One region of the Streptomyces lasalocidi genome, then DNA from elsewhere that is predicted to be linked to it. Evidence: riboswitches for the same ligand, from Rfam matches in the RefSeq annotation. Region 1 holds a riboswitch; each other region holds the start of a gene.

What was found. A riboswitch is a leader RNA that binds a small molecule or an ion and turns the genes downstream of it on or off. The one in region 1 is predicted to bind cyclic di-AMP.
Region 2: another riboswitch for cyclic di-AMP. It lies ahead of E4U91_RS21120 (C40 family peptidase); the one in region 1 lies ahead of E4U91_RS16560 (M23 family metallopeptidase).
Region 3: another riboswitch for cyclic di-AMP. It lies ahead of E4U91_RS26035 (M23 family metallopeptidase); the one in region 1 lies ahead of E4U91_RS16560 (M23 family metallopeptidase).
Region 4: another riboswitch for cyclic di-AMP. It lies ahead of E4U91_RS14355 (LysM peptidoglycan-binding domain-containing protein); the one in region 1 lies ahead of E4U91_RS16560 (M23 family metallopeptidase).

The regions. Positions count from the first base shown of each region.
Region 1 covers NZ_SZNQ01000001.1:3,709,485-3,717,191, reverse strand. Annotated here, with positions in the region: gene E4U91_RS16595 (amino acid permease) at 1-250, shown strand, start outside; tRNA gene E4U91_RS16590 (tRNA-Lys) at 366-438, shown strand; gene E4U91_RS16585 (class I SAM-dependent methyltransferase) at 503-1,186, opposite strand; gene E4U91_RS16580 (GTP cyclohydrolase II) at 1,264-1,908, opposite strand; gene E4U91_RS16575 (MarR family winged helix-turn-helix transcriptional regulator) at 2,036-2,551, opposite strand; gene E4U91_RS16570 (dihydrofolate reductase family protein) at 2,659-3,789, shown strand; tRNA gene E4U91_RS16565 (tRNA-Met) at 3,866-3,939, shown strand; cyclic di-AMP (ydaO/yuaA leader) riboswitch at 4,257-4,414, shown strand; gene E4U91_RS16560 (M23 family metallopeptidase) at 4,424-5,455, shown strand; gene E4U91_RS16555 (aldo/keto reductase) at 5,634-6,578, shown strand; gene E4U91_RS16550 (PrsW family intramembrane metalloprotease) at 6,645-7,707, opposite strand, start outside.
Region 2 covers NZ_SZNQ01000001.1:4,655,708-4,663,414, forward strand. Annotated here, with positions in the region: gene E4U91_RS21095 (ATP-binding protein) at 1-1,125, shown strand, start outside; gene E4U91_RS21100 (LuxR C-terminal-related transcriptional regulator) at 1,122-1,847, shown strand; gene E4U91_RS21105 (C40 family peptidase) at 1,893-2,972, opposite strand; gene E4U91_RS21110 (hypothetical protein) at 3,441-3,794, shown strand; gene E4U91_RS21115 (tellurite resistance/C4-dicarboxylate transporter family protein) at 3,772-4,770, opposite strand; gene E4U91_RS21120 (C40 family peptidase) at 4,893-6,095, opposite strand; cyclic di-AMP (ydaO/yuaA leader) riboswitch at 6,103-6,278, opposite strand; gene pcrA (DNA helicase PcrA) at 6,509-7,707, shown strand, end outside.
Region 3 covers NZ_SZNQ01000001.1:5,772,910-5,780,616, forward strand. Annotated here, with positions in the region: gene E4U91_RS26025 (M16 family metallopeptidase) at 83-1,468, shown strand; gene E4U91_RS26030 (M16 family metallopeptidase) at 1,465-2,853, shown strand; cyclic di-AMP (ydaO/yuaA leader) riboswitch at 3,075-3,238, shown strand; gene E4U91_RS26035 (M23 family metallopeptidase) at 3,252-4,004, shown strand; gene E4U91_RS26040 (GntR family transcriptional regulator) at 4,191-4,886, shown strand; gene E4U91_RS26045 (HPr family phosphocarrier protein) at 5,158-5,439, opposite strand; gene E4U91_RS26055 (bifunctional acetate--CoA ligase family protein/GNAT family N-acetyltransferase) at 5,618-7,707, shown strand, end outside.
Region 4 covers NZ_SZNQ01000001.1:3,236,125-3,243,831, forward strand. Annotated here, with positions in the region: gene E4U91_RS14330 (DUF2382 domain-containing protein) at 1-733, opposite strand, end outside; gene E4U91_RS14335 (Ppx/GppA phosphatase family protein) at 837-1,778, opposite strand; gene E4U91_RS14340 (DUF501 domain-containing protein) at 1,775-2,329, opposite strand; gene E4U91_RS14345 (FtsB family cell division protein) at 2,351-2,833, opposite strand; gene eno (phosphopyruvate hydratase) at 2,949-4,235, opposite strand; gene E4U91_RS14355 (LysM peptidoglycan-binding domain-containing protein) at 4,534-5,262, opposite strand; cyclic di-AMP (ydaO/yuaA leader) riboswitch at 5,267-5,459, opposite strand; gene E4U91_RS14360 (LysM peptidoglycan-binding domain-containing protein) at 5,655-6,707, opposite strand; gene E4U91_RS14365 (cytochrome P450 family protein) at 6,910-7,707, opposite strand, start outside.

The DNA of each region.
Region 1 (7,707 bases):
GGTGATCGGCGTGGTGGCGGTCATCTGGGTGGGCGTCATCACCGTGCTGTTCATGCTGCCGCAGGTCTCCCCGGTCACCTGGGAGACGTTCAACTACGCCCCCGTGGCCGTCCTCGTGGTCCTCGGCTTCGCGGCCGCCTGGTGGCTGGCCTCGGCCCGCCACTGGTTCCTCGACCCCGACCACGAACGCACCCGCGCCCGCGAGGCGTCCCGCCGTGCCGCCGCGGCCCCGGAGCCCGCCGACCCGTGACGCCCGCCGCCTCCCCGGCAGCGGCTGGCGCCACGACACGTCCACCCGCCCGTGTCCCGATACCCGATCGGACACCCGGCCCGGTCCGGCTATGCTCGGGGAGGCAACATCGCCCGGGCCGTTAGCTCAATTGGCAGAGCAGTGGACTTTTAATCCATTGGTTGTGGGTTCGAGTCCCACACGGCCTACGACACCGCCCCGGTCCAGGGATCCCCGGACCGGGGCGCGGTGTTTCCGGCGCCCGGCCCCCGCCTACCCCTCCCCGTCCCGCCGCACCAGCAGGTACGACCGCCTGCTCGGGTGCTCGACGCCGGGGTACGGGGCCCGGTCGAGGTGGGCCGTGACCGTGAGGCCCGCGTCCGTGAGGGACGTCGTCTCGGTGGCCGGGTCCAGGAAGTGGAAGGTGAGGTCCACCGGGTGGTCCCACCAGTCGCTGAAGTGGGCGGACTCGCCGGGGCGGGCGTCGGCGGTGCTGGTGTGGAAGGCCAGCAGGGCGTGGCCGCCGGGGCGTAGGACGCGGGCGAACTCCGCGTAGGCGGCGGCCCGTCGGGGCGGGTCGAGGTGGATGAGCGCGTACCAGCACAGCAGCCCCGTGAGGCTGCCGGAGCGCAGCGGCAGGGCGGTCATGTCGGCCACGGCGAAGGGCAGTCCGGTGCCGCGGCGGGCCACGGCGCACATCCCGGGGGAGAGGTCGAGGCCCGTCACCGCCGCGCCCCGGCCCGCGAGGTGGGCCGTCGCGTGGCCCGGGCCGCAGCCGACGTCGGCCACCGGGCCGTGCCGGGTCACTTCGGCGAAGGCGTCCAGGAGGGCGCGGTCGAGGGGCTTGCCGGGGAGTTCGGCGCCGATGTCGGCGGCGTAGCGCTCGGCGACGGTGTCGTAGCTGCGGCGGGTCGCCGGGGCGGCCGGATTCTGCTGCGGGGAGGGCGGGTTCGTCACGTCCGGTGCCTACCCCCGGCCCCGGGGTCCGTACGCCGGGCCTCCCGGGCGGCGCCAGCCGGGGGCTCCGCCCGCGCTCAGCCCGCGTGCAGTTCCGTCAGGTCCCCGAGCGGCAGCGTGTGGCTGGTGTGCAGCACCTTGGCGCGCAGGTAGCGGACGTTGTGCGGGGTGGTGAACACGCCGGTCGGGACGCGGTCGTGGACGTCGATGTCCAGCGCGCGCAGCTGGTCGGCCTTGTCGGGGTTGTTGGAGAGCAGGTCCAGGCGGGTGACGCCGAGGGCGCGGAGCATCTGGGCGGCGGCCGTGTAGTCGCGGGCGTCCTCGGGCAGGCCGAGGGCGGCGTTCGCCTCGTAGGTGTCCAGGCCCTGGTCCTGGAGGGCGTACGCGTCGAGCTTGTTGTAGAGGCCGATGCCCCGGCCCTCCTGGCGCAGGTAGAGCAGCACGCCGCCGCGTTCGGCTATGCGCTCGACGGCCTCGCGCAGCTGCGGGCCGCAGTCGCAGCGGGCCGAGCCGAAGACGTCCCCGGTCAGGCACTCGGAGTGCAGCCGCACCAGGGGCGTGCTGCCGGGGGCGGGGTCGCCGAGGACGGCGGCGATGTGCTCGCGGCCGTCGACGAGGCCGTCGAAGGTGACGAGGTCGGCGTCGACGGCGTAACCGTCGTGGAAGCGCAGCGGGACCCGGACGCGGGCGCGCGGCGTGGCGGCGGTGAGGTCAGCGGGCATGCGGTTCTCCGGGTCCTGGGCGGCGCACCGCCCTCCTGCTGCTTCAGATTTGAAGCAGATCCTCGGAGCCCGACCCTACCTGTGCTTGAAGTTTGAAGCAATGGGCTTCCGGCCCGCCCCGCCGCGCTCACGCACAGGGCGACGAGCGCCGCTTCCACGGCAGGTCCTCCGGGCCGCCCCCCTCCTGCGCCCCGTCCACGAGCCCGCCCGCGATCCGCGAGCAGATCTCCTCCAGCTGCCCCACCTGCTCGGGGCTGAGGCGGTCGAACAGCGACGCGCGGACCGTCTCGACGTGGCCCGGCGCGGTGCGCTCCAGCACCGCCATGCCCTCGTCCGTGAGGGCGGCCACGCTGCCGCGCCTGTCCGACGGGCACTGCTCGCGCCGCACCAGCCCGTCCTTCTCCAGCCGGGCGACCGCGTAGGTCAGCCGGCTGCGGGTGATCTTCGACCGCTCGGCGAGGTCGGTCATCCGCAGCCGCCGCCCGGGCGCCTCGGAGAGGTTGGCCAGGAGGGAGTAGTACAGGTGCGGCATGCCGGCGTCCTGCTGGAGCTGCCGGTCGAGCGTGTCCTCCAGCAGCAGGGCGGCCGCCATGTAGGCACGCCAGGCGCGCTGCTCGTCGGAGGTCAGCCAGCGGGTCGTCATGCCGCCAGTGTAGGTTTGCTTCAGATTTGAACCAAGGCTGCGTCCCGGGAGGCTCCCGGTCGCGCCACGCCCGCCGGTCCCGCCCGTCCCACAAGAGAGCGCGCCCCATGCCGTACCCGTACGTCCTGCTCTCGGCCGCCGTCTCCCTCGACGGTTTCCTCGACGACACCGGCCCGGAGCGGCTGCTGCTGTCCAGCCCGGCCGACTTCGACCGCGTCGACGAGGTGCGCGCGTCCGTCGACGCCATCCTCATCGGCGCCGGCACCCTGCGCGCCGACAACCCGCGCCTGCTGGTCAACTCCGCCGGGCGCCGAGCCGCCCGGGTCGCCGCCGGCCGGCCCGCCTACCCGCTCAAGGTGACGGTGAGCGCCTCCGGCGACCTCGACCCGGCCGCGCGGTTCTGGCACACGGGCGGCGACAAGCTCCTGCTGACCACCGACCGGGGCGCCGACCGCGCCCGCGCCGCCGGCATCGCCGCCGACGTGGCCGCCCTCGGACCCGACCTGGACTGGCGCCGCGCGCTGGAGCACCTCCACGACGCACGGGGCGTGCGCCGCCTCATGGTCGAGGGGGGCGGCACGATCCACACCCAGTTGCTCCAGCAGGGCCTCGCCGATGAGCTCCAGCTCGTCCTCGCGCCCCTGTTCGTCGGCGACCCGGACGCCCCCCGCCTCTTCGGCCCCGGCGCCTATCAGGGCGGACGGCTGCGGCTGGTGGAGACGCGGCGGATCGAGGACGTCGTCCTGATGCGCTACGAGCCCACCGCCCCCGGCACCGGCCCGCTGCCCTCCGCCGCCGACCGCCGCTGGCTGGCCCTCGCCTGCGACCTGGCCGACCGGTGCCCGCCCTCGGACACCGCGTTCAGCGTCGGCGCGGTGGTCGTCGCCGCCGACGGCACCGAACTGGCCCGCGGTCACTCCCGCGAGGGCGGCGACCCGGTGGTGCACGCCGAGGAGGCCGCCCTGGCCAAGCTCGGAGCCGCCGACCCCCGCCTGGCCGGCGCGACCGTCTACAGCAGCCTCGAGCCGTGCGCCCGCCGCGCCTCCCGCCCGGCGCCCTGCGCCCGGCTCATCCTCGACGCGGGGGTGCGCCGGGTGGTCACGGCCTGGCGCGAGCCGGACACCTTCGTCGAGGCGGCGGACGGCAACGGGCTGCTGGCGGCGGGGGGCGCCGACGTCGTCGTACTGCCCGAGTACGAGGGGCGGGCCAAGGAGCCGAACCGGCACCTCCTGGGGTGAGCCCGGTGCCCGTCCGGGCGCCCTGGACAACCGTTTCGCTTTTGGTCCCGCACATGGCGTACAGTGGAGTCATCGCCGCGGGGTGGAGCAGCTCGGTAGCTCGCTGGGCTCATAACCCAGAGGTCGCAGGTTCAAATCCTGTCCCCGCTACTGAAGACCGAGGGCCGGAATCCGAAAGGGTTCCGGCCCTCGGTGTTTCCGCAGCCTCCCGCGCGCCCTCACTCTGCGTGAGTGTCCGACCGCCCTTCGCATCACAACTGAGTCACTATCAAACGACCGGTGACTACTGATCTCTTCCCCTGGGCACCCTGATTCCCCGCCAACTCGCCCGTTTTTCCCCGGTCGTGGCAGGAAAGTCCAGGTCAAAAATGTTGTTGATCAAGCGGAACGGCTTGGAAAGCTGCCTCCGTGTCTATTAACGTTCGATAACGCAGCGCGGTCGTCCCAGCCGTCACCGAAGGCGGCTCCGTGCGCACGCGCCGAATCCCGCAAGGGAACCGGGGAACCACCACCTTGGGGTGAATCACGCGGAAGCCGCCGCCCACCAGCGGCCGGTATACGCGCGTAGGAGACCTTCCCGCTCCGAACCCGTCAGCTAACCCGGTAGGCGACGGAAGGAAAGGAGCGCGCCCGCGTGGCGTCCAACCGGCCTGCCCCAGAAGCCCCCTCGCTGCCGAGCCAGCGTCCCACGGAGACGTTCGCCTACGGCGGTCAGCGCGTCGACGAGGGCCCTTGGGAGGAGTGGAACCCCACCGCGGACTCCCTCCGTCCGGTACGCGGCCGGCACCGCGTCGCCAAGCAGCGCGGCGGACTCGCCCGCAGCTCCACCGTCCTCGGCGTCGGCGTCATCGCCGCCGTCGGCGCGGGCGGCATGGCCAGCGCCAACACCGGCAAGCCGCCGGTCTCCATCTCGCTGCCCGACCTGCCCTCCGTCGGCTCGCTGATCTCCGACCACGACGCCCCGCAGGAAGCCGCCCCCGCGGCGCTCAGCACCTTCGGAAGCACCGCGGACGACACCGCCCAGGGCACCGCCGACGCCGGTGAGGCCCTGCGCACCCGGATCATGGCGCAGGCCGAGTCGCAGCAGACGCAGGTCGACACCAAGGCGCTCGCCGTCGTCGAGGCCGCCGCGGCCAAGGCGGAGGCCGACGCCGCCGCCCAGGCCGAGCAGGAGGCCCAGGCCAAGGCCGCCGCCGCGAAGAAGAAGGCCGAGGAGCAGGCCGCCAAGGTGGCCGAGGCCGCGCGCCTGGCCGAGCTGGCCAAGCAGTACACGCTGCCGACGTCGTCGTACACGATCACCTCGACGTTCGGCCAGGCCGGCTCGATGTGGTCCTCCGGCTACCACACCGGCCTGGACTTCGCGGCGCCCACCGGCACCCTCATCAAGGCCGTGCACAGCGGCACGATCACCGAGGCGGGCTGGGCGGGCGCCTACGGCTACCGCACGATCCTCACCCTCGACGACGGCACCGAGGTCTGGTTCTGCCACCAGTCCTCGATCAGCGTCAGCGCCGGCCAGAAGGTCGGCACCGGCGACGTCATCGGGCGCGTCGGCGCCACCGGCAACGTCACCGGGCCGCACCTGCACCTCGAGATCCACCCCGGCGGCGCGGCCACCGGGATCGACCCGATGGCGTGGCTGCGGGACAAGGGCCTGACCCCCTGACCCGACCCTGGCCCGCCCCCTGACCCGTCCCTTGATCGGGCGGCCGGCCGGGGACCGGGTTCCCCGGACCGGCCGGCCCATGCACCCCCGTCCCGGAACCGGCGGCGGCCGTTCCGGTTTACGTGAAGTTTGCGGGCCGACGGGATGACCGCCCCCCGGCCGGTCGTTGGAACAGGGCATGACTGCTCTGCGTAAACTCGGTTCCTCCGACCTCGAGGTCTTCCCGCTCGCCCTCGGCGGCAACGTCTTCGGCTGGACGGCCGACGAGACCGCCTCCTTCGCCGTCCTCGACGCCTACACCGCAGCCGGCGGCAACTTCCTCGACACCGCCGACTCCTACTCGGCCTGGGTCGACGGCAACAGCGGCGGCGAGTCCGAGACGATCATTGGCAAGTGGCTCGCGTCCCGCGGCAAGCGCGACGACGTCGTCATCGCCACCAAGGTCAGCCAGCACCCCGACTACCAGGGCCTGACCGCGGCGAACATCAAGGCCGCCGCCGACGCCTCCCTGCGCCGCCTGGGCACCGACCGCATCGACCTCTACTACACCCACTTCGACAAGCCCGAGGTGCCGGTGGAGGAGATCATCGGCGCGCTCGACGAGCTGGTGACGGCGGGCAAGGTCCGCCAGATCGCCGCGTCCAACATCTCCCCCGAGCGGCTCAGCGCCTCCCTGGCCTTCTCCGACCGCGAGGGCCTGGCCCGGTACGTCGCCCTCCAGCCGCACTACAACCTGGTGTCCCGCGACACCTACGAGGGCGCGCTGCGCGACCTGGCCGAGCGCGAGGGCCTGGCCGCCGTCCCCTACTACGCCCTGGCCTCCGGCTTCCTGACCGGCAAGTACCGCCCGGGCACCACCGTGGACAGCGCACGGGCCGCGGGTGCGGGCAAGCACCTGGACACCGAGCGGGGCCGCCGCGTCCTCACGGCGCTCGACGAGGTCGCCGCCGCCCACGAGGTGCCGGTCGCCACGGTCGCCCTGGCCTGGCTCGCCGCCCAGCCCACCGTCGCCGCCCCCCTCGCCTCGGCCCGCACGACCGACCAGCTCCCGGACCTGCTGGCGCTGGCGGACCTGGAGCTCACGGACGGGGAACTGGACGCGCTGACGGAGGCGTCGGCGTAGGACCGCGCCACCGGTGGTCCCCGGTGGGTGATCCGGCGGGGCCGGACGTCCCGCGGCCCGGTGGGGTCACGTCCGGTACGGGTTGTACGCGGGGTGCGGGCCGCTCGCCGGATACCCGTATCCGTGCCCCTGGGCGTGCCCCGGTCCCTGCACCGGGGCGTATCCCTGTCCCGGCGCCTGCGCGTACCCGTACCCGTACCCGAAGCCGTGTCCCGGCCAGGCCGCCGGGGGCACCGGCATGGGGGCCGCCACCCGGCCCGCGTACTCCAGCGCCGGCCGGGCGATCTCGCGCCGGCGCCACAGCTCGTTCAGCAGCTCGCCCTCTCGGACGACGAAGTCGGCCCCGGCCCGGCCCAGCCGCCCCCGGTGCCGCAGGAACGCCAGCGAGGTCGCGTAGGCCTCGTACTCGGCGACGGCCCGGGCGGCGGGCCTGCCCCCGTGGTTCTTGGCGAAGGTGCGCGCGAGCCGCCGTGCCCGCATCGAGCCGAGCGCGTACGGCTCGGCCGGGGACAGCCAGCCGGCGACGGCGTAGGCGGGCAGCTCCTCGCGCACGGTGTGCAGCTCGCGCTGCCGCGTCCACACGACGAGCCAGGTCAGCACGCCGAACGTGGGCACCATGAAGGCGCCGTAGACCGCGAAGAAGCCGAACTGCCCGAAGGTGGAGGAGCCGTTCCACAGGGCGTGCATGCCCATGGCGAGCAGGAGCCCGGACAGCGGCAGCAGGACGCGCCGCACGTGCTGGCGCTCGCCGGAGAGCGCGGCGATGCCGAAGCCGATGCCGGTGAGGACGGTGAACAGGGGGTGCGCGAACGGGGACATGACGACGCGCACGAAGAAGGTCGCGGCGGTGACCGAGGGGATGCCCCGGTCGCCGGTGAGCTGGTCGGTCCCGAAGGCCGTGCCCAGGTAGAGGATGTTCTCGGTGAACGCGAACCCGGTCGCGGTCACCCCGGCTATGACGACGCCGTCGACGATCCCGGTGAAGTCCCGTCTGCGGAAGAGGAAGACGAGCAGCACGGCGGCGGCCTTGGCGGATTCCTCCACCACCGGCGCTATGACGGTCGCGCCCAGGGTGTCCGCGCCGGAGGGGTCGGCGGTCGCCGTCGCGATCCACTTGGTGGCGAAGCTG
Region 2 (7,707 bases), 950 kb from region 1:
GGGCTCGGGGCGCTGCTGTACGCGGCCTTCTGGTTCTTCGTGCCGCTCGGCGTCGGCGGGGTGGAGGCGCAGAGGCCACCGTCCCTGGTGACCACCGAGACGTCGCCCGACGGCCGCCGCAGACTCGTGGCGCGCAAGCCGGACAAGGGCCAGATCGTCGCCCTGCTCCTCATGGTCGTCGTCGCCGTGGTCTTCGTCGGCAACGTCAACCTGGGCAATGGCGCCAAGGCCTACCTGCTGCCGGCCGTCCTCGTCGGCGCCGGCGTCGCGCTGGTGTGGCGGCAGGCGGACAACGCCCGCCGGGCCCGCTGGGTCGAGGTCGGGCGCCGCAGACGCACCCTGACCCTGCTGCGCACGGTCGGCGGCGTCCTGCTGGTCACCGCCGGCGTCTCGGGGGTCTTCGTCCTCCAGGGCTCGGTCGCCCACCTCGGCTCGGTCCTCCAGGCGGCGCTTGCGGTCCTCGTCGGCATCACCCTGCTCGCCGGACCGTACCTGGTGCGGATGACCCAGGACCTGTCCGAGGAGCGGCTGATGCGCATCCGCGCCCAGGAGCGCGCGGAGGTGGCCGCCCACGTGCACGACTCCGTGCTGCACACCCTGACCCTGATCCAGCGCAACGCGGAGAACGCCGCGGAGGTGCGCCGCCTGGCCCGCGCCCAGGAGCGCGACCTGCGCACCTGGCTGTACAAGCCGGAGGGCACCGGCAAGGACGAGGCCGACGAGCCGGCCACCCTCGCCGACGCGGTCCGGCGCAACGCCGCCGAGGTCGAGGACAAGCACGGGGTGCCCATCGAGGTCGTGGTCGTCGGGGACTGCCCGCTCGACGAAGGCATCGCGGCACAGATGCAGGCCGCGCGCGAAGCGATGGTCAACGCCGCCAAGTACGGTGGCGAGGGCGGCGCCGTACAGGTCTACGCCGAAGTCGAGGGGAGGACGGTCTTCGTGTCCGTGCGCGACCGGGGTCCCGGCTTCGACCTCGACTCCATACCCGCCGACCGCATGGGTGTCAGAGAATCGATCATCGGCCGCATGGAGCGCAACGGCGGTACGGCGCGGCTGCGGGCGGTGCCCGACGGCGGCACGGAGGTCGAGCTGGAGATGGAGAGGGCGGAGAAGACGTCATGAGCGATCCGACCGAGACGAACGCGACGGCGGCGGGGGAGCAGGCAGCCGACGGCGCCGGCCGGCGCCATGTGCGGGTGGTCCTCGTCGACGACCACCGGATGTTCCGCACGGGGGTGCAGGCGGAGATCGGCCAGACCGAGCAGACCGGCGTGGAGGTCGTGGGAGAGGCCGCGGACGTCGACCAGGCGGTCACGGTGATCACCGCGACCCGGCCCGAGGTCGTCCTCCTCGACGTGCACCTGCCGGGCGGTGGCGGGGTCGAGGTGCTGCGTCGCTGCGCCGCGCTGATGGCGGACGCCGCGCAGCCCGTCCGCTTCCTCGCCCTGTCGGTCTCCGACGCGGCGGAGGACGTGATCGGCGTGATCCGTGGCGGTGCGCGGGGCTACGTCACCAAGACGATCACCGGGTCCGACCTGATCAATTCCATCTTCCGGGTCCAGGAGGGCGACGCGGTCTTCTCCCCCCGGCTGGCCGGGTTCGTGCTGGACGCCTTCGCCTCCACGGACGCCCCGCCGGTCGACGAGGACCTCGACCGCCTCACCCAGCGCGAGCGCGAGGTGCTGCGGCTCATCGCGCGGGGCTACGCCTACAAGGAAATCGCCAAGCAGCTGTTCATCTCGGTGAAGACGGTCGAGTCCCACGTCTCGGCGGTCCTGCGCAAGCTCCAGTTGTCCAACCGCCACGAGCTCACCCGGTGGGCGACGGCCCGGAGACTTGTCTGAGCGAGCAGCTCCCGGTGACCGCATGCGCTGACACCCTCGGCCCGTTCACGCCACCCGGGTCGCTCCCGCGAACGGCATTTCGTCGATGGGGGCGATGCGCACCGGGGCCGAGGGGTTCGGGGCGTGGATCATCCGGCCGTTGCCGACGTACAGGCCGACGTGACTGATGCCGGAGTAGAAGAACACCAGGTCGCCGGGGCGGAGTTCGGAGCGCGAGACCCGGCGGCCGGCGTCGATCTGGGCGTAGGTGGTGCGGGGCAGGGAGACGCCGGCGGAGCGGTAGGCGGCCAGGACGAGTCCCGAGCAGTCGAAGGCGTTGGGGCCGGTCGCGCCCCACACGTAGGGGCTGCCGAGCTTGGAGTAGGCGTAGGCGACGGCCGCGGCGGCGCGGGAGGTGGGGGCCTGGGCGGTCGCGGAGCCGGGTGCCGCGAGGCCGGTGCGCGCGCCGGGCGCGGTGCGTGAGGCGCGGCCGGAAGCACCGGAGGCCGCGGTGTCCGCCGCGATGCGGGCGCGTTCCCGGGCGGTCAGCCGGGACAGCAGCCGGCGGGCCGCGTCCAGCTTGTCGGTGACCGTCTTCTTCTGCTGCTGGAGCTCGGCCCGCCGGGTCTTCAGGGCGGACAGTTCGACGCGGGCGGCGCCGCGCACCTGCTCGATCTCCCGCAGCTGCTTGCGGACGCCGGCGACGGCGGCCGACTGGCGGTCACCGGCGCGTTCAGCGAGGGCGACGCCGTCGAGGTACTGGTCGGGGTCGTCGGAGAGGGCCAGTTGCACGGCCGGGTCGAGCCCGGCGCTGCGGTACTGCGCGGCGGCCACGGAACCCAGCGCCTCGCGGGCGGAGTTGAGCCGCTCTTCCTTGCGTGCGGCCTCGTCCCGCAGCGACTCCAGCCGCTGTTCGGCCTGGTGCGCCCGCTCCTTGGCGCCGTTGTACTTCTCGGTGGCGACCTCCGCCTCCTGGTAGAGCTTGTCCACCTTGGCCTTGACCTGCGCCGGGGTCAGCGCCGGTTCGGCGTGGCCGGTGCCGTCGAAGGCGGTCGCGGTGGCCGCGCCGGCGAGCGCGAGGGTGGCCGCGGTGCGGACCGTATGGCCGCCGAGCGAGCGCTGTCGGGACTTGCGGTGCGCTGCCACGTGGGACTGCACGTCCTTTCGTACGACCGTCCCCCGCCCTCGTGAGGGGCGAGGTGCCGGGGAGCTCGGGCCCGGCCGCGGGGGACGGCGGGCGGGTCCGGCGACGCCCCGCACGGGGGAGCGGGGGCGCCGCCGGACCTTTCGGCGGTGGTGCCCGACCGCCGCCCTGGCCCGGGCGGCGGTGGAGAGCCGGTCACCTGGGGGAGGACGCTAGGCCCGTCCGTGTCGACCCGGTGACGAGATGTACGGAAATGACACGAGTGGATCGAGCGAGGACCGCATGTGACCGTGTCGGAGGTCCGGCGGCGTCGACTTCGCGGGGCGCGCTGACCGATGTGGGGAAGGGGAGGCGCGAGGGAGGGGCGCGCTGCTATGGACGCATATATGCGAGTGGGTGGATGTGCCGTGGGCGCTTGTCACGGGGCCGGTGTCGAGGGGCGTCCGGGCGGCTGATTAGAGTCCGGCCCCATGGACGTACTCATCCATCTCTTCGTCGGCCTGCACATCATCGGCATCGCCGCGCTCCTCGGCGGCTTCCTGACCCAGATGAAGGCGATGGGCCGGGGCACCGCCCGCTTCGTTCCGGCCATGCTGCACGGCGCGGCGACGATGCTGGTCACCGGCGTGATCCTGGTCGGCCTCAACCAGGCGGACGACCAGCACGTCAACAACGTCAAGATCGGCGTGAAGCTGGCGCTGCTGATCGTGATCCTCGGCCTCGTCTACGTGAAGCGCGACGACGAGAAGGTGGACAAGGGCCTGTTCGGCCTGGTCGGCCTGCTGACCGTGGCCAACGTGTTCATCGCGGTCCTGTGGACCTAGCAGGTCCCCACCCGCGCGAGGCGAGCGCCGCCCGGGCCGTGGTGAGCGCTCCCGCCGCCACGGCCAGCCAGGCCGCGACCGCGATCCACAGCAGCACCTGCCCCGGCCCCTTGAGCCAGGGCACGTCGAGGGCGGGGGCGACCGACAGGGTGGCCACGGCCGTCATGCCGAGGGGGAACACCGTCGACCAGCGGCGCACGTCGTAGCCGGGGCGCCGCCACAGCAGCTCCGCGGTCAGCAGGACCACGAACCACGCCAGGTCGAGCACCAGCAGTGCCCCGGTGACGGTGCGCAGGACGTCGGTGTCGTCGCCGTTCCACAGGTACAGGCCGGCGTCGTCCGCGGCCAGCAGCTTCGTGCCCGCCAGCGCCGAGATCGCGAGGGCCCCGCCGGCCACCCAGTGGTCACCGGCGCCCGTGGCGATCTGCCGCAGGTCGAAACGGCTGAGGGCGAAGAGGTAGAGCAGCAGCCCCAGCCAGAAGAACACCAGCGCCGTGTGCGCGAGCCACGCCACCGCGTCGGCCCGTGCCAGCGTCGCCCCGAGCACGGCGAGCCCCTCGGTGGCCACACAGCACAGGAACACCGCTCCCGGCATGCGCGGCCGCACGTGCCGTACGACGCGCACCAGCAGCACCGGCCAGAGCAGTGCGGAGAGCGCCAGCAGCGCCGCGGCGAGCGACTGCCACCCCGCCACCGAGATCCTCGTCCCGAGGACCGTCGTGGCCGCCACGGCCGTCAGCGCCCCGGGCGTGCCCGCATCGGCCAGCCACCGCGCACGGTCGCGCGCCAGCCGTACGACGAAGTCCGCCGCGAGCGCGACCCAGGCGACGGCGGTCACCAGCAGGGCGAGGCGGGACAGGAGGTCGTGGCCGGTGAGGCGCAGCCCGACCGACAGGATGCCGGTCGCCATCACGGCGGCCCCGGCAGCGGGCGGACGGTGCGCCCACCAGGCGCGCAGAGGTGAGGTCCCGGACATGCGCCCGATGCTAGGCCGTGTCCGCAAAGTCGCGCTTGCCCCGCGAAAGCCGACACGACCCGGGAAGCGTCGGGCGCCGTGCGAGCGGGCCACGCGCGCGTGCGCCCGTGAAGACGCCGCCGCTACGCCGGCCGCACCACGCTGTGGATCGCCGACTCGCCGTCGTAGTAGACGGACTCCTCGCGGACGTACGCGCCGGGCTTCGGGGCGTGGATCATCATGCCGTTGCCGATGTAGAGGCCGACGTGGCTGACGTCGCCGTAGAAGAAGACCAGGTCACCGGGCCGGGCCTGGGAGATCGGGACGGTGGTGCCCGCGTCGACCTGGTCGTAGGTGGTGCGTGGGAGGGTGACGCCGGCGGCCTTCCAGGCGGCCTGGGTGAGGCCGGAGCAGTCGAAGGAGCCGGGGCCGGTGGCGCCCCAGACGTACGGCTTGCCGATCTGCGCGCGGGCGAAGGCGAGCGCCTTGTCGGCCCTGGTGGCGTAGGCGGGGTCCGTCGCGGCCGAGCCCGCGGACGGCGAGGACGTCCCTGAGCCCGCCCCCGACCCCGACCCTGATGCCGCCCCCGACCCGGACCTGGACCCGGACGCGCTCTCCTGCTGGGCCGCCCGCGCCGCGGCCTGCTGCTTCGCCAGCGCGGCCGCCTGGCGTGCGGCCTCCTCCTGCTTGCGCTTCTCGATCGCGGCGAGCCGCGCCTTCTCCTGCGCCGTCAGCTGCGCCAGCAGCTCGCGCGCGGCCGTGAGCTTCTGCTGGACGGTGGCCTTGGCGGTCCGCAGGTCGCTCTGCGTGTCGGAGAGCGTCCGCAGGCTCTGCGAGGCCTCCTGGCGCTTCTTCATCGTGGCCGCCTGCTCGGTCACGTAGTCGTCGACCGCGCTCTTCTGCCGTTCGGTCATCCGCCCCATGAGCTGGGTCTGGTCGAAGTAGTCCTGCGGGGTGTCGGCGAGCAGGAACGTCGCCGTGCCGGGGGTGGTGGCGCCGGTGCGGTACTGGGCGGCGGCGAAGGTGCCCAGGTCCTCGCGCGCGGTGTTGAGCTCCTGGGTGCGCCGGGCGACGTCGTCGAGGAGGCCGTCGACGCGCCGGCGCTGGGTGGCGGTCTGCTCCTTGGCGGCGTTGTACTTCTCGGTCGCCGACTCCGCCTGGCGGTACAGGTCGTCGACCTTCTTCTCGACCTCTTCCAGACTGGGCCTGCCGTCGTCGGCGGGCGCGGCGTGCGCCGTCTGGGAGAGCAGGGCCACCGAGGTGAGGGCGGCGGTGGCGAGGACGGGCGGGCGTATCCCGGCCACCCGTGGTCCCGCGGAGCGGGGCTTGCGGTGCTGCGACGCCAAGGGAGGCGACTCCTTCCACGGTCCGCCTACCGGGTTAGCTGTCGGGTTCGGGCGGTCGGTCGGAAGGGTTGCCCTACGGCCGTGTCCCCCCGCGGGAGGACGGGCCGATTCACCCCAAGGATCTCGGTGGGTCCCCGGCTCCGGCTGCCGTCGGGGGCGGGCCGGACTCGGCGGAGGCCGCGCGGCCCGGCGACGTTCGCCGGTGGGTGTCGTACGGCCTGCCGGAACGGTAGCCAACGCGTGGGGCGCCTGGGAAGGTTGACGGGTGATATGCCCGATACATTTTCGTGACCTCGGCGTGTCCGGATCTGCACCGGAGCACAGTGTGTCGCGAAGGGCGCGGAGCGTCACGACTGCCCAGTTTCCGGGAGGGCGACCGGGGTGTCAGTGGGGCCCCCTAGACTCGTAGAGCGATGAGCAGCCTCTTTGACGACAGCTTCCTGGCGAACCTCCAGGCCCCGCGGGGCCACGAGGAGGAACCTCCGCCGCCCCCCGAGGACGATCACCTGCCGGAACCGCTTCCGGACGATCTGTTCGCCGGGAAGTTCGACGCGCCCCCGGACCGGGAGACCCACTACCGCGACGGCGCCCCGCGCCCGGTGCTCGACCCGGCGGCGCTCCTGGACGGGCTGAACGACAACCAGCGCGCCGCGGTCGTGCACGCCGGCACGCCCCTGCTCATCGTCGCCGGCGCCGGCTCCGGCAAGACCCGCGTGCTCACCCACCGCATCGCCCACCTGCTCGCCGAGCGCGACGTCCACCCGGGCCAGATCCTCGCGATCACCTTCACCAACAAGGCCGCGGGCGAGATGAAGGAGCGCGTCGAGCAGCTGGTCGGCCCGCGCGCGAACGCGATGTGGGTCATGACCTTCCACAGCGCGTGCGTGCGCATCCTGCGCCGCGAGAGCAAGAAGCTCGGCTTCACCTCGTCCTTCTCGATCTACGACGCCGCCGACTCCAAGCGCCTGATGGCGCTGGTCTGCCGTGACCTGGACCTCGACCCCAAGCGCTTCCCGCCCAAGTCCTTCAGCGCCAAGATCAGCAACCTCAAGAACGAGCTGATCGACGAGGAGGACTTCGCCGCCCAGGCCACCGACGGCTTCGAGAAGACCCTCGCCCAGGCCTACGCCCTGTACCAGTCGCGGCTGCGCGAGGCGAACGCCCTCGACTTCGACGACCTGATCATGACGACGGTCAACCTGCTGCGCGCCTTCCCGGACGTCGCCGAGCACTACCGCCGCCGCTTCCGGCACGTGATGGTCGACGAGTACCAGGACACCAACCACGCCCAGTACGCCCTGGTGCGCGAGCTGGTCGGCAGCAGCGAGCACGCCGTGGACGTGCCGCCCGAGGCCGTGGTCCCGCCCGCCGAGCTGTGTGTCGTGGGCGACGCCGACCAGTCGATCTACGCCTTCCGCGGCGCGACCATCCGCAACATCCTCCAGTTCGAGGAGGACTACCCGGACGCGACGACGATCCTGCTGGAGCAGAACTACCGCTCCACGCAGACGATCCTGTCCGCCGCCAACGCGGTCATCGAGCGCAACGAGTCCCGCCGCCCCAAGAACCTGTGGACCAACGCGGGCGCGGGTGCGCGCATCACCGGCTACGT
Region 3 (7,707 bases), 2.1 Mb from region 1:
GCACGCTTGCATACAGTGACAGGACCGGTAGGAACAGCGCGGTTCGACGACCGCGTCCGCGATCGAAGGGACGTACATGCCCATGGGTCACACGGCCACAGCCCAGGCAGGCTCCGGGGGCCTGACAGCGACCGAGCACCGCCTGGCCAACGGCCTGCGCGTGGTGCTCTCCGAGGACCACCTGACCCCGGTCGCGGCGGTGTGCCTCTGGTACGACGTCGGCTCGCGCCACGAAGTCAAGGGCCGTACCGGCCTGGCTCACCTTTTCGAGCACCTGATGTTCCAGGGCTCCGCCCAGGTCAAGGGCAACGGCCACTTCGAGCTGGTGCAGGGCGCGGGCGGCTCGCTCAACGGCACCACGAGCTTCGAGCGCACCAACTACTTCGAGACCATGCCGGCCCACCAGCTGGAGCTCGCCCTCTGGCTGGAGGCCGACCGCATGGGCTCGCTGCTGGCCGCGCTGGACGACGAGTCGATGGAGAACCAGCGCGACGTCGTCAAGAACGAGCGCCGCCAGCGCTACGACAACGTCCCGTACGGCACGGCGTTCGAGAAGCTGACCGCGCTGGTCTACCCCGAGGGCCACCCGTACCACCACACGCCGATCGGCTCCATGGCCGACCTGGACGCGGCGACGCTGGAGGACGCGCGCGCGTTCTTCCGCACCTACTACGCGCCGAACAACGCCGTGCTGTCCGTGGTCGGCGACATCGACCCCGAGCAGACGCTCGCCTGGGTCGAGAAGTACTTCGGCTCCATCGCCGCGCACGACGGCAAGCCCGCCCCGCGCGACGGCTCGCTGCCCGACGTCATCGGCGAGCAGCTGCGCGAGGTCGTCGAGGAGGAGGTCCCGGCGCGCGCCCTGATGGCCGCCTACCGCCTTCCCCAGGACGGCACGCGCGCGAGCGACGCGGCCGACCTCGCCCTGACCGTCCTCGGCGGCGGCGAGTCCTCCCGCCTGTACAACCGCCTGGTGCGCCGCGACCGTACGGCCGTGGCGGCCGGCTTCGGCCTGCTGCGGCTGGCCGGTGCGCCCTCCCTGGGCTGGCTGGACGTGAAGACGTCCGGCGACGTCGAGGTGCCCGTCATCGAGGCGGCCATCGACGAGGAGCTCGCCCGGTTCGCCGAGGAGGGCCCCACGGCCGAGGAGATGGAGCGCGCCCAGGCGCAGTTGGAGCGCGAGTGGCTGGACCGGCTCGGCACGGTCGCGGGCCGCGCCGACGAACTCTGCCGCTTCGCCGTCCTCTTCGGTGACCCGCAGCTCGCCCTGACGGCCGTCCAGCGGGTGCTGGAGGTGACGCCCGAGGAGGTGCGCGAGATCGCCCAGGCCCGTCTGCGCCCCGACAACCGTGCGGTGCTCGTCTACGAACCGCTCGCCCCGGAGCACGTCGAGGACGTCGAGGGCACCGAAGACCCGGAAGCCGCGGCCACCGTGGAAGCCGACGACAACGAGGAGGCGGCCAAGTGACCGAGCTCGCCACGATGGACTTCCACCCCCGGCCGACCGCGGGCGAGGCCAAGCCGTGGGCGTTCCCCGCGCCCGAACGCGCCACGCTCGACAACGGCCTGACGGTCCTGCACTGCCATCGCCCCGGCCAGCAGCTCGTGGCCGTCGAGGTCCTGCTCGACGCGCCCCTGGACGCCGAGCCGGCCGGCCTGGACGGCGTCGCCACGATCATGGCGCGGGCCTTCTCCGAGGGCACCGACAAGCACTCCGCCGAGGAGTTCGCCGCCGAGCTGGAGCGCTGCGGCGCCACCCTCGACGCGCACGCCGACCACCCCGGTGTCCGGCTGAGCCTCGAAGTGCCCGTCTCGCGCCTGTCCAAGGGGCTCGGGCTGGTCGCCGACGCGCTGCGCGCGCCCGCGTTCGCCGACGGCGAGGTCGAGCGCCTGGTGCGCAACCGCCTCGACGAGATCCCGCACGAGCTGGCCAACCCCTCGCGTCGGGCCGCCAAGGAGCTCTCCAGGCAGCTGTTCCCGGCGACGGCCCGCATGTCGCGCCCGCGCCAGGGCACCGCGGAGACGGTGGGGGCGATCGACGCCGCGGCCGTGCGCGCCTTCTACGAGCGGCACGTCCGCCCCGCCACGGCGACCGCCGTCGTCGTCGGCGACCTCACCGGCGTCGACCTGACCGCGCTGCTCGGCGACACCCTGGGCGCCTGGACCGGCTCCGCCGCGCAGCCGCGTCCCGTGCCGCCGGTGACCGCCGACGACACCGGGCGCGTGGTGATCGTGGACCGGCCCGGCGCCGTCCAGACGCAGCTGCTCATCGGCCGGATCGGTCCCGACCGGCACGACCGCGTGTGGCCGGCGCAGGTGCTCGGCACGTACTGCCTCGGCGGCACCCTCACCTCCCGCCTGGACCGCGTCCTGCGCGAGGAGAAGGGCTACACGTACGGCGTACGGGCGTTCGGCCAGGTGCTGCGTTCCGCGCCGGACGGGTCGGGCGCCTCGATGCTCGCCATCAGCGGTTCCGTCGACACGCCCAACACCGGTCCCGCGCTGGACGACCTGTGGAAGGTGCTGCGCAGGCTCGCCGAGGAGGGCCTGACCGACGCCGAGCGCGACGTCGCCGTGCAGAACCTCGTCGGGGTGGCGCCGCTGAAGTACGAGACCGCCGCGGCGGTCGCCGGCACGCTGGCCGACCAGGTCGAGCAGCACCTGCCCGACGACTACCAGGCCACGCTCTACCAGCAGCTCGCCGCCACCGGCACGGTCGAGGCCACCGCGGCCGTCGTCAACGCCTTCCCGGTGGACCGCCTGGTGACGGTCCTCGTCGGTGACGCCGCCACGATCAAGGAGCCCGTCGAGGCGCTGGGCATCGGCGAGGTGACCGTGGTCGCGGCCGAGTAGGCCGAGTAGGCCGACCGAGCCGCGTCAACACCGCGTGCACCACAGGGGTCCTGGGCGACGGAAGCGTCACCAGGGCCCCTGCGTGTCCGAATTGGGCGAGTGGTTGCCGCTCTGCGCTGTGGGATGCGCTACAAAAGCCCGGTTCCGTTTGGGAATCGGGGGCGAGCCCTTCTAAGTTCATCCGGGCTGTCCGTCAGGCAGTGCGCCGCATCCGCGGCACCGGACAGTCATCGCCGAGTCCCCGTACGGCGCGAGCCAGGGGAGCCGGGGACCCATCCAGTCCCTGGGGTGAATCGGGCGCCCGCGCGTGTCGCGAGGGGGCCCGTAGGAGACCTTCCTGCTCCGAACCCGTCAGCTAACCCGGTAGGCGAGAGGGAAGGAAAGGAACGCACCACTACATGGCGTTCAGCTGCGCCACGGGTAAGCACCGTCGACCCGGCCGTCTCCAGCGCACCACCGCCCGCGCGGCGGGCGTCGCGGCACTCACCACCACCGGCGTCCTGGCCACCGTGGCCTCCCCGGCCCTGGCCGCCGAGCCCACCGTCGAGCAGACCGGGCTCATCCCCGTCCTCACCGTGAACGACTCGGTCGCCCAGCAGGTCGACGACCAGGCCGCCGCGCAGAAGCAGGCGGCCGCGGAGAAGGCCGCCGCGGAGGCCGCTCGCCAGCGGGCGGTCGAGAAGGCGAAGCAGGAGCGCGAGGCCCGGGCCCGCGCCGCCCGCGAGGCCGAGCGCAAGCGGCTCAACATGTTCGTGACGCCGATCGCGCACTCCTACGTGTCCACCGGGTACCGCACCGGAGGCTCGCTGTGGTCCTCCGGCACCCACACCGGCATCGACTTCCACGCCGCGAGCGGCACCGCCGTGCACGCGGTCGGCCTCGGCACGGTCGTCGAGGCCGGCTGGGGCGGCGCGTACGGCAACCAGGTCGTGATCCGCATGAGCGACGGCGTGTACACCCAGTACGGGCACCTGTCGTCCGTGGCCGTCTCCGTCGGCCAGACGGTCGTCCCCGGCCAGCAGATCGGCCTCTCGGGCGCGACCGGCAACGCGACCGGCCCGCACCTGCACTTCGAGGCGCGCACCACGGCCGAGTACGGCTCGGACATCGACCCGATCGCCTACCTGCGCAAGCACGGCGTGGACGTCTGACACCACCCGGCTAAGACGCTGCGGCCCCGGCTCCCCGAGCCGGGGCTTTCGCGTTTCTCCCGCCCCGCTGTCCAAAAAATATCCCTGGATTCCGGACCGGCGTCGGAAATTGCGGCCGTTTGCATTAGAGTCGCTGAGCACACGTCCACCATCGACGTTTCACGGGGATTAATGCGGAGGTCGGTCATGCGCATTCCCGCGCACTCGGTGTGCACGGCCATCCGCGACGACATCGTCGCGGGTGTCTACGAGCGCGGAGGCCGGCTGACCGAGGAACTCCTCGCCCGCCGTTACGGCGTCTCGCGGGTCCCCGTCCGGGAGGCCCTGCGCACCCTGGAGGCCGAGGGCTTCGTGGTCACCCGGCGGCACGCGGGCGCGTGCGTCGCGGAGCCGACCGAGCAGGAGGCCGCCGACCTGCTGGAGATGCGCCTGCTCCTCGAACCGCTCGGCGCCTCCCGGGCCGCCCACCGGCGCACCGAGGCGCACCTGAAGGTGCTGCGCGGCCTGGTGCGGCTCGGCCAGGAGCGGGCCCGGCGGGGCAGCAGCGACGACCTGCGCTCCCTGGGCGGCTGGTTCCACGAGACGCTCGCCCAGGCCTCGGGCAGCCACGCCCTGACGTCCACGCTCACCCAGCTGCGCCACAAGATCGCCTGGATGTACTCCGTGGACGCCCCCGCGAGCCCGGCGGACACCTGGGCGGAGCACGGCGCGATCGTCGACGCGGTGGCGCGCGGTGACGGCGAGCGCGCGCGGGCGGTCACGGCGCTGCACACCGAGCGCTCCGCGGTCGCGCACCGGCTGCGCTTTTCCGGCGGCGGGGACCGCCAGGACCGTGTGAGGACTTCGCAACATCCCGTAAACACGTCGGGCCCGCGGCATTAACACGAGCGCCGTATACAAAGAAGAGTTATTCGACGGCCGGGTATTCGGGCTGTCTTTTCGTGCGTCCGCCGTGAATTCGCGGCGGCGCTCCTCCCGTGCGTCCGCGCGCGGAATTCCGGGCGCTCGAGCATTTCCCCGGCGGTAGCGCGGCACGGGGTGAATACGGCCGTAGGCGTCCCGAAGAACGACGAACCGCGACGCCCGGTGCGGGCGACGCGGTTCGTCGTACGGCGGTGGGTGCCTCCCCGCGCGGGGGGCGACGGCCCGGTGCTCAGACGGTCTCGGGAAGCTCCTCGAGCCCCTCGGCGACCAGCTTCGCCAGTCGGTCGAGGGCGGCGTCCGCGCCCTCGGCGTCGGAGGCGAGCACGATCTCCTCGCCGCCCTGGGCGCCCAGGCCCAGCACGGCCAGCATGGAGGCCGCGTTGACGGGGTTGCCGTCGGCCTTGGCGATCGTCACGGGGACGCCTGTGGCCGTGGCGGCCCGGACGAAGATGGAAGCGGGGCGGGCGTGGAGGCCCTCGGCCCAGCCGACGTTGACGCGGCGCTCAGCCATGTGATGCTGCCCTTCAGTGTCTCAGGGTTGTCTAGACCAGTGTTCCACATCGTGACGCGTGCCCTCGGGGCCCTGTGATCCCCTCGGGAGTGGGCGCCGGGCCGCGGCCTCGACCCGAGCTGCGTCCTCCACAGACTGCCTCGCGCCGTTGTCGTACGCGAGCCGTACGCTGGGCCCCATGCAGAGCGCCTCGGACCGGCCGGAGTACCCCGCCCACTGGGAAGCCGACGTGGTGCTGCGCGACGGCGGCACCGCGCGCATCCGCCCCATCACCGTCGACGACGCCGAGCGCCTGGTCAGCTTCTACGAGCAGGTGTCGGACGAGTCGAAGTACTACCGCTTCTTCGCGCCCTACCCGCGCCTGTCCGCCAAGGACGTCCACCGCTTCACGCACCACGACTTCGTGGACCGGGTGGGACTCGCCGCCACGGTCGGCGGTGAGTTCATCGCCACCGTACGCTACGACCGGATCGGCGCCGACGGCATGGCCGCCTCCGCGCCCGCCGACGAGGCCGAGGTCGCGTTCCTCGTCCAGGACGCCCACCAGGGCCGGGGCGTCGCCTCCGCCCTGCTCGAGCACATCGCCGCCGTCGCCCGGGAGCGCGGCATCCGCCGCTTCGCCGCCGAGGTGCTGCCCGCCAACACCAAGATGATCAAGGTGTTCACCGACGCCGGCTACACCCAGAAGCGCAGCTTCGAGGACGGCGTCGTCCGCCTGGAGTTCGACCTGGAGCCCACCGAGCGCTCCCTCGCCGTGCAGCGCGCGCGGGAACAGCGTGCCGAGGCCCGCTCGGTCCGGCGGCTGCTGGCACCCGGCTCGGTCGCCGTCATCGGCACCGGCCGCACGCCCGGCGGCGTCGGCCGCGGCCTGCTGCGCAACATCCGCACGTCCGGCTTCACCGGACACCTGCACGCGGTCAACAAGGCGTTCCCCGACGACCTCCGGGAACTCGACGGTGTGCCCGCCCACCGCTCCGTGCGGGACATCGACGGCCCCGTCGACCTCGCCGTCGTCGCCGTCCCCGCCGAGCACGTGCCCGAGGCCGTCGCCGAGTGCGGCGCCCACGGCGTGCAAGGACTCGTCGTGGTCTCCGCCGGGTACGCCGAGAGCGGCCCCGAGGGGCGCGAACGCCAGCGCGCCCTCGTCCGCCAGGCACGCGCGTACGGCATGCGGATCATCGGCCCCAATTCCTTCGGCGTCATCAACACCTCCCCGGAGGTGCTCCTCAACGCCTCCCTCGCACCCGAGCTGCCCCGGGCCGGCCGCATCGGCCTGTTCACCCAGTCCGGCGCGATCGGCACCGCCCTGCTGTCCCGGCTGCACCGGCGCGGCGGCGGCGTCACCGGCGTGACCGGCCTGTCGACGTTCGTCTCCGCCGGCAACCGCGCGGACGTCTCCGGCAACGACGTCCTGCAGTACTGGTACGACGACCCGGACACCGACGTCGTCCTGATGTACCTCGAGTCCATCGGCAACCCCCGCAAGTTCACCCGCCTCTCGCGGCGCACGGCGGCCGCCAAGCCGCTGGTCGTCGTGCAGAGCGCCGGATCGGCCCCACAGGGACACGCCGTGCGCGCCACGCGGCTGCCGCACACCACCGTCTCCGCGCTGCTGCGGCAGGCCGGCGTCATCCGCGTCGACACCATCACCGAACTCGTCGACACCGGCCTGCTCCTCGCCCGCCAGCCGCTGCCCCGCGGGCCCAAGGTGGCCATCCTGGGCAACTCCGAGTCGCTCGGCGTCCTCACCTACGACGCCTGCCTGTCCGCCGGACTGCGCCCCCAGCCCCCGCGCGACCTCACCACCCAGGCCTCCGCCGACGACTTCCACGCGGCCCTCTCGCGCGCCCTCGCCGACGACACCTGCGACGCGGTGGTGGTGACGGCGATCCCGGCGATCGGCGAGTCCTCACCCGGGGACGCCGAGCTGGCCGGGGCGCTGCGGTCCGCCGCGGCCGCGGTGCCCACCAAGCCGGTGCTCGTCGTCCACGTCGAGCTGGGCGGCCTGGCCGAGGCGCTGTCCGCCGCGACCAGCACCGCGCCCCGGGCCACCGGCTCCGCGCCCCCCGCCCGCGGCACCACGCGCGCGTCCGACGCGACCACCGGGCCGACCGCGGAACCGGCCGACGGACCGACGACCGCCGCGACGCCCGGGTCGACGACCAGCGGGCCGATGGCCGCGGCAGCCGCCCAGCCGCCGGGAGGGACAGCCGCACAACCGAGGACCGCAGCGGCCCCCGCGCCCCAGACCCCCGCGCCCGAGGACTC
Region 4 (7,707 bases), 470 kb from region 1:
GCTCACGGACGATGCGCGCCTCCTCGTGGCGGACCGGGACCGTGCGCTCCTCCTCCTCGGTCACCACGTACTTGCGCAGCCGGGCGCGGCCCGCCTCACGGCGCTCGACGCCCACGTGCATCTGCTCCTCGGAGCGCGTCATGGCGTCGTCGTCCGTGCCGACGTCCCGCCGGACCCCGGCATCGGCCCCGGCCCTGCCTGCCGTACCGGCCGTGCCAGCCATGCCTGCGGTGCCGGCCATGCCTGCGGCCCCTGCCGCGCCGGCGGTCCCGGCGGCGGTGCCGCCCGTCATGCCGGACCGGTCCGTGTCCGCGTCCATGTCCGTGCCCATGCCGGTGCCCATGTCCGTGCCCATGCCCTCGTCGTGGGTGCGGCCGCCCTCGCCGGGCCGGTCGTCCTGGGCCCAGGACATGTCCCAGTCGATGCCGTAGTACTCGTAGAGCCGGTGCTCCTCGTCCTCCGACAGATGCCCCCCGCTGTCGACGTCGACGTTCGGGGCGTCCTTGACCTTGCTCTTGGAGTACGGGACTTCCATGTGGTCGTCCACCACCCGGGCCTCACGCACGGGGACGAAGGACTCGTTGCTGCCGAAGAAGCCGGTCTTCACCGACACCCACTCCGGCGCGCCGGTCGTGTCGTCGAGGAAGACGTGCTTGGCGTCCCCGATCTTGTGCCCCTCCTCGTCCATGACGGGGTGATCCAGGACGGATGCGATCTGCTCTCTACGGATCATGGTTCGCTCACCCTTCTAGTGGAGCTACACCAGGCGGGTAGACCTCCGCAGAAGGGATGAAACGGGCTAATCACTCCGAATTACCCTTGTCCGCCCTCTTCCGTCACGCCACCGACCACGCGATCCCGTCGAGGATGTCGTGCTCGCTCACCACGACCTCCTCCGCGCCGATCCGGTCCATGATCGACAGCAGCACCAGCGCGCCGGCGCCGATGACGTCGACGCGGCCCGGGTGCATGGAGGGGACGGCCGCGCGCTCGGCGTGGGTGGAGCGCAGCAGCCGCTCGGTGATCTCGCGGACCCGGTCGCGGGAGACGCGGGAGTGGTGGATGCGGGCGGAGTCGTACTCGGGCAGGTTCTGGGCGATGGCCGAGACCGTGGTGACCGAGCCCGCCAGGCCGACCAGCGTGCGGGCCTCGTGCAGCGGGACGGACTGCTCGGCGAGGTCCAGGGCCGCCTCGATGTCGGCGCGCATCGCCGCGATCTGCTCCTCGGTCGGCGGGTCGGTCACCGCCCCGTCGACCACCAGGTGGCGCTCGGTCATCCGGACGCAGCCGACGTCCACGGAGCGGGCGGCCCGCACCCGGTCGTCGCCGACGACGAACTCGGTCGACCCGCCGCCGATGTCCACCACCAGGTACGGCTTGGCCAGGTCGTCGCGGCCGGTCAGCTCCTTGGTGGCGCCGGTGAAGGAGAACGCGGCCTCCTGGTCGCCGGTGATGACCTCGGGCTCGACGCCCAGGATGTCCAGCACGCCCCGCACGAACTCGTCGCGGTTCTCGGCGTCCCGGGAGGCGGAGGTGGCCACGAAGCGCAGGCGCTCCGCCCCGTGCTCCTTGATCACCGCCGCGTACTCGCGGCACGCGGCGAAGGTGCGCTCCAGCGCCTCGGGTGCGAGGCGCCCGGTCCGGTCGACGCCCTGGCCGAGCCGCACGATCGTCATGCGCCGGTCCAGGTCGGTCAGTTCGCCGGTCTCCGGGTGCGCGTCGGCGACGAGCAGCCGGATGGAGTTCGTACCGCAGTCGATGGCGGCGACGCGGGTCATCGGGCCTCCCCCTGGACGGACTGGCCGGTCGTCTGCCGGTCGGGCACCACGCAGCTGCCCTTGCGCCACCACTCGGGCAGCATGGCGAGCGCCTCGTCGCCCAGCGGGTTCACCCCGGGGCCCGCGGCCAGCGCGTGCGCGACCAGGACGTGCAGGCACTTCACCCGGTCCGGCATGCCGCCGGCGCTGGGGAAGCCCTTGAGCTCCTCGATCTCGTCGCGGCGCCTGACGTAGTCCTCGTGCGCGGCGCGGTAGGCGGCGGCGAGCTCGGGGTCGGTGGTGAGCCGCTCGGTCATCTCCTTCATCACGCCGTTGGCCTCCAGCGTGCCGATGGCGGAGTTCGCCCGGGGGCACGTCAGGTAGTACAGCGTCGGGAAGGGCGTGCCGTCGGGCAGGCGGGGCGCCGTCTCCACGACGTCCGGGCTGCCGCACGGGCAGCGGTGCGCGATGGCGCGCAGCCCGCGCGGCGGACGCCCGAGCTGCTGCTTGAAGGCCTCGACGTCCGCGTCGGTGGGCTCGGTGCGCGGCGTGGTCGGCGGGGGCGTTTCCATGCTTCGGGGTGTGTCTCTCTGTCAGTTCTTCCGGCCGGAGGCGTCGGACTTGTCGACGCCGTCCCAGACGTTGGAGTACCAGGGCCGGTCGGCGGCCCCGAGGTCGGCGCGGGACTTCCTCGCCGCGTCCGGGTCGACCACCACGAACCCGGTCTCGCCGGGCATCACGTAGTGCAGTCGCAGCCGGACCTGCTGCTCGGCGTACGCGTCGTCCTGCCAGCGTGCCTTGAGGTCGCGCAGTTGTTCCACCCGCTGGCGGGCCTGCTGCTTCTCACGCTGCAGGTCGGCGATGTCGGCGCGCTGGGAGACGTACTGGCGCATCGGGTACGCCAGGGCGACCACCAGCGAGCACAGCACGAGCGCCAGCAGCGCGGCGCGGCTGGTGAGCCGGGAGCGGCGGGCCTGCCGCCGGGTCTGCGAGCGGTAGACCCGGGCCGCCGTCTGCTCGCCGAGCAGCCGCAGCCGGGTCGCGGTGGAGAACCGGTCCCGGTCCTTCACGGCCATGTCGCCGACCTCCCGTTCACACGCGCGTACGTCCCCGCACACGGTACGGGACCGGTACGGGGACGTACGTACGACTGGCGCAGCCTTGACCCTTAAAGGCCCAGTGCCGGCCCGCTCAGCCCTTGAAGCGCGGGAAGGCGCTGCGGCCGGCGTACACCGCGGCGTCGTCGAGGATCTCCTCGATGCGCAGCAGCTGGTTGTACTTGGCGACGCGCTCGGAGCGGGCCGGGGCGCCGGTCTTGATCTGGCCGCAGTTGGTGGCGACGGCGAGGTCGGCGATGGTGACGTCCTCCGTCTCGCCGGAGCGGTGGGACATCATGCACTTGTAGCCGCTGCGCTGGGCCAGCTCCACGGCGTCCAGGGTCTCGGTGAGCGAGCCGATCTGGTTCACCTTCACCAGCAGGGCGTTGGCGGCGCCCTCCTCGATGCCGCGGGCCAGGCGCTCGGGGTTGGTGACGAACAGGTCGTCGCCGACCAGCTGCACCTTGTCGCCCAGCTTCTCGGTGATGACCTTCCAGCCGGCCCAGTCGTCCTCGAACAGCGGGTCCTCGATGGAGACCAGCGGGTAGGCCGCCACCAGCTCCTCGTAGTACTCCGTCATCTCGGCGGCGGAGCGCTCCTTGCCCTCGAAGACGTACTTGCCCTCCTTGTAGAACTCGGAGGCGGCGACGTCGAGCGCCAGCGCGATCTGCTCACCGGGGACGTACCCGGCCTGCTTGACGGCCTCGAGGATGAGGTCGAGGGCCTCGCGGTTGGAGCCGAGGTTCGGGGCGAAGCCGCCCTCGTCGCCGAGGCCGGTGGACAGGCCCTTGGACTTCAGGACGGCCTTGAGGGTGTGGTAGACCTCGGTGCCCCAGCGCAGCGCCTCGGAGAAGGACTCCGCGCCGATCGGGGCGATCATGAACTCCTGGATGTCCACGTTGGAGTCGGCGTGCGAGCCGCCGTTCAGGATGTTCATCATCGGCACCGGCAGCAGGTGCGCGTTCGGGCCGCCCAGGTAGCGGAACAGCGGCAGGTCGCTGGCCTCGGAGGCGGCGTGGGCGACGGCGAGCGAGACGCCGAGGATGGCGTTGGCGCCGAGCGAGCCCTTGTTGTCGGTGGCGTCCAGGTCGAACATGGCCTGGTCGATCAGGCGCTGCTCGGTGGCGTCGTAGCCGACGAGCTCCGGGCCGATCTGCTCGATGACGGCGAGGACGGCCTTCTCGACGCCCTTGCCCTGGTAGCGGTTCTGGTCGCCGTCGCGGAGCTCGATGGCCTCGAAGGCGCCCGTGGAGGCGCCGGACGGGACGGCGGCACGGCCGGTGCTGCCGTCGTCGAGGCCGACCTCGACCTCGACCGTGGGGTTGCCTCGGGAGTCCAGGATTTCCCGGGCTACGACGACGTCGATGGACGGCACGAGCATCTCCTTCGTGGATGTGACGCGGGTACACGCAGTACCGCAGTGGCTCTGCGAGATGAGCCTAACCGGCTCCGGCGCTTCGGCCAGCCGATCGGCCACCTCGTGGACAGAACCGAGAGTAAATTGTTCCTGAACTGAACAAAACCCCGGTGCGGCAACCAGGACACGAAAAACCCCGCCCCGGTGCGTACGGGGGAGAACGCACCGGGGCGGGGAGCCCGTGGGGACGGGGGACCCTCACGGGCCTCCACCATGGAGGACCCGGATGTGAGGGCGCTGTGCTTCGGTCACGAGCCGGCTGTCACTTCAGGTGCAGCTGCTGGCCCGGGTAGATGAGGTCGGCGTCCTCGACGATGTCCTTGTTCAGCTGGAACAGCTTCTCCCAGCCGCCCTGGACGTGGTGCTTCGCGGCGATGGTGCTGAGGGTGTCGCCCGCGACCACCTTGTACTCGCCGTCACCCTTCTTGACCTTCTTGCCGGTCGGGGTGGTGACCGTCTTCTGCGACTTCTGCGTCTTCTGCGTCGAGGCGGCCGGGCGCTCGCTGGAGCGGGAGGCGGCCTGGTCCTCGCTGGAGCGGGTCGAGGTGGAGCTCGAGCCGCTGTTCGAGGAGTTGGAGCCGGAGGAGCTGCTGGAGGAGCTCGAGGAGCCGCCGGTGGAGGCGCCCGACAGACCCTTGCCGCAGACCGGCCAGGCGCCCTTGCCCTGGGAGGCGAGGACCTTCTCGGCGATCTCGATCTGCTGGGACTTGCTGGCGCGGTCGGCGGTGGAGGCGTAGGCGGTGCCGCCGTACGCGGCCCAGGTGGAGGCCGAGAACTGCAGGCCGCCGTAGTACCCGTTGCCGGTGTTGATGGACCAGTTGCCGCCCGACTCGCACTGGGCGACGGCGTCCCACTCGGAGGTGGTGGCGGCGGAGGCGTTGCCGGCCGCCATCAGCGGTGCGGCGATGGCGACACCGGTGACGCCGGCGAGCGCGGCGGCGCGGGTGGCCTTGGACGGACGACGGTGCTTGCCCTTGCCGGAAAACAGCATGGATCGATCCCCTCACCGACGCCTGCGAGGTGAGCTGTCGGGTTCGGGCCGGTTGAGTTGCCCGGCCGCACCCCCCTCTCGGACGGCGCGGCTCCACCCCAAGCCGGTCCCGGCGTCGGCGGCCTCGAAGGCCTCTCAACTACCGGACCCGGCACTTACCTTGGGTCCCCCGCTCCTGCCTACGGCGCTTGACGCGACGACTGTTCCCGGGCTGCCGCTGGCAGGATTCGGCGTTGCGACGGCCGGGGCTCGGGTTGCCGAGCGATCTCGACCGTAGACAGGTGATCGACGGAATTTCAAAGACGATCAGGGCTTCTGAGACTCATCCCACACTTTCGCCAAACCGGACATTCAATAGCGAAGCATGACGTGAACTCCCGGGGTTTTTCGCCCTATTCGGCCCCTAGAGACAGGGTCTGACCGGGGACGATACTGCTCGGGTCGGCGCCGATGACGTCCTTGTTCGCCGCGTACAGCGCACGCCACCCGCCCGCGAGGTCAAGGGAGTCGGCGATGGACTCGAGGGAGTCACCCGGGTGGACGAGGTAGCCCTCGCCCGCGGGGGACGCGTGGCGGCCGACGGAGGCGGTGCTGGTGCCGTCCTCGGCCGGGGCCTCCTCGGCACTGCCGCCACGGTGCTTGCCGGTGCCGGACGCCGTGACGGGCGCGCTGTCGGTCGTGTCGGCCGCGGCACCGGTGTCGACGAGGCTCCAGGACCCCACGCCCTGCTCGGACTTGTCCGGAACGTCCGCATACGGGCTGCCCGTGGGTGAGCTGTCCGGCGCCTGCGCGGCGGCGCCACCCTTGTCCGCACCCGTGGACGCACCCGGCACCGTGGACGTGTCCGACGGAACGGACGAAGCGGGCGAAGAGGGGCCGGAAGAGGCGGAGTCGGACGGGGTGGCGCCCGTGTCGCCGGTCGGGGTGGAGGACGCCGACCCGGACGAGTCGGACGAATCACCCGAACCGGTGGCGTCCGTGGTCTCCTTGGAGGAGTCGGACAGCCCGCCGGGAAGCGGTGCCTGCGACGCGTCGCCTGCCACGCCGGTGTCCACGCCCAGCGCGCCGTTCTGCTGGGTGAGCCCCGACGTCAGGCCGCAGGTTCCCCAGGCGCCGACGCCCTGGTCGGCGAGGACCTTCTGGGCCACGGCGATCTGCTGGTTGCGGCTGGCCTGGTCGGCGCTCGGGGCGTAGGCCAGTCCGCCGTACGACTCCCAGTCGGCCTGGGTGAGGCTCAGGCCGCCGTACTCGCCGTTGCCGGTGTCGGCGCTCCAGGAGCCCCCGGACTCGCACTCGGCGACCGTGTCCCAGACCGTGCCGTCGGCAGCGCTGGCGCCGGAGGCGGCGAGGAGCGGGATGGCGATGGCCGAGCCGGTGACGCCGGCCGCGACGAGGAGGGCCGGGGCCTGACGGGGGCGACGGTGACGACCGTTCCCGGAGAGCATGCGGGGGCCTTTCTCGAGACAGCACTGACCGGCGCGGCGGGTGCCGTGGGCACGTGCGGGTCGCCGCGCTGAGGGGTGAACGTATCGGCAGACGATCACTTGTCACAAGTTCATGCCGCGCAGATCACGTGAAGATCACAAAGTTGAACGCGTGTCATCTTCGCCTCCGCCCGGTGACGCCCCCGCCCCGCACCCCGGGTGATTACGGGTCAGGTGTGAACGTCACGGGCAACGCGCGCAGACCGCGCATGATGAGCCCGCCGCGCCACCTCAACTCGGCGGAATCGGCGGCGAGTTGCAGGTCGGGCAGCCGGGTGAGCAGGGTGGCCAGCGCGGTCTGGCCCTCCAGCCGGGCCAGCGGGGCGCCGAGGCAGTAGTGGATGCCGTGCCCGTAGCCGAGGTGCTGGTTGTCGCGGCGCGCGAGGTCCAGCACGTCCGGGTCGGCGAAGCGCGCCGGGTCGCGGTCGGCGGCGGCCAGGACGACGAGCACCGGGTCGCCGGGGGCGATGTCCTGGCCGCCGAGGGTGAGCGGCCGGGTGGCGAACCGCCAGGTGGCCAGCTCCACCGGCCCGTCGAAGCGCAGGAGTTCCTCCACGCCCGTCTCCAGCAGCCCGCGCTCGCCGCGGGCCAGGGACTCCTGGAGCCGATGGCGCTGCCCGGGGTGGGTGAGCAGGGCGTAGGTGCCGTTGCCGATGAGGTTGACCGTGGTCTCGAAACCGGCGAACAGCAGGATGAACGCCATCGCCGCCGCCTCGTTCTCCGTGAGGTGCTCGCCGTGGTCGGAGGCGCGGATGAGCCCGGAGATGAGGTCCTCGCCGGGCACCGGGTCGGCGGGCAGCGCCTCGCGCTTGCGGTGGATCAGCTCGAGGAGGTACCCCCGCATCTTCTTCACGGACCGCGCGACCCCGCCCCGCGGGCCGCCGCCGTGCCGGATCATCATCCCGGCCCAGTCCCGGAAGTCGTCCTGGTCCTCGCGCGGGACGCCCAGCAGGTCGCAGAT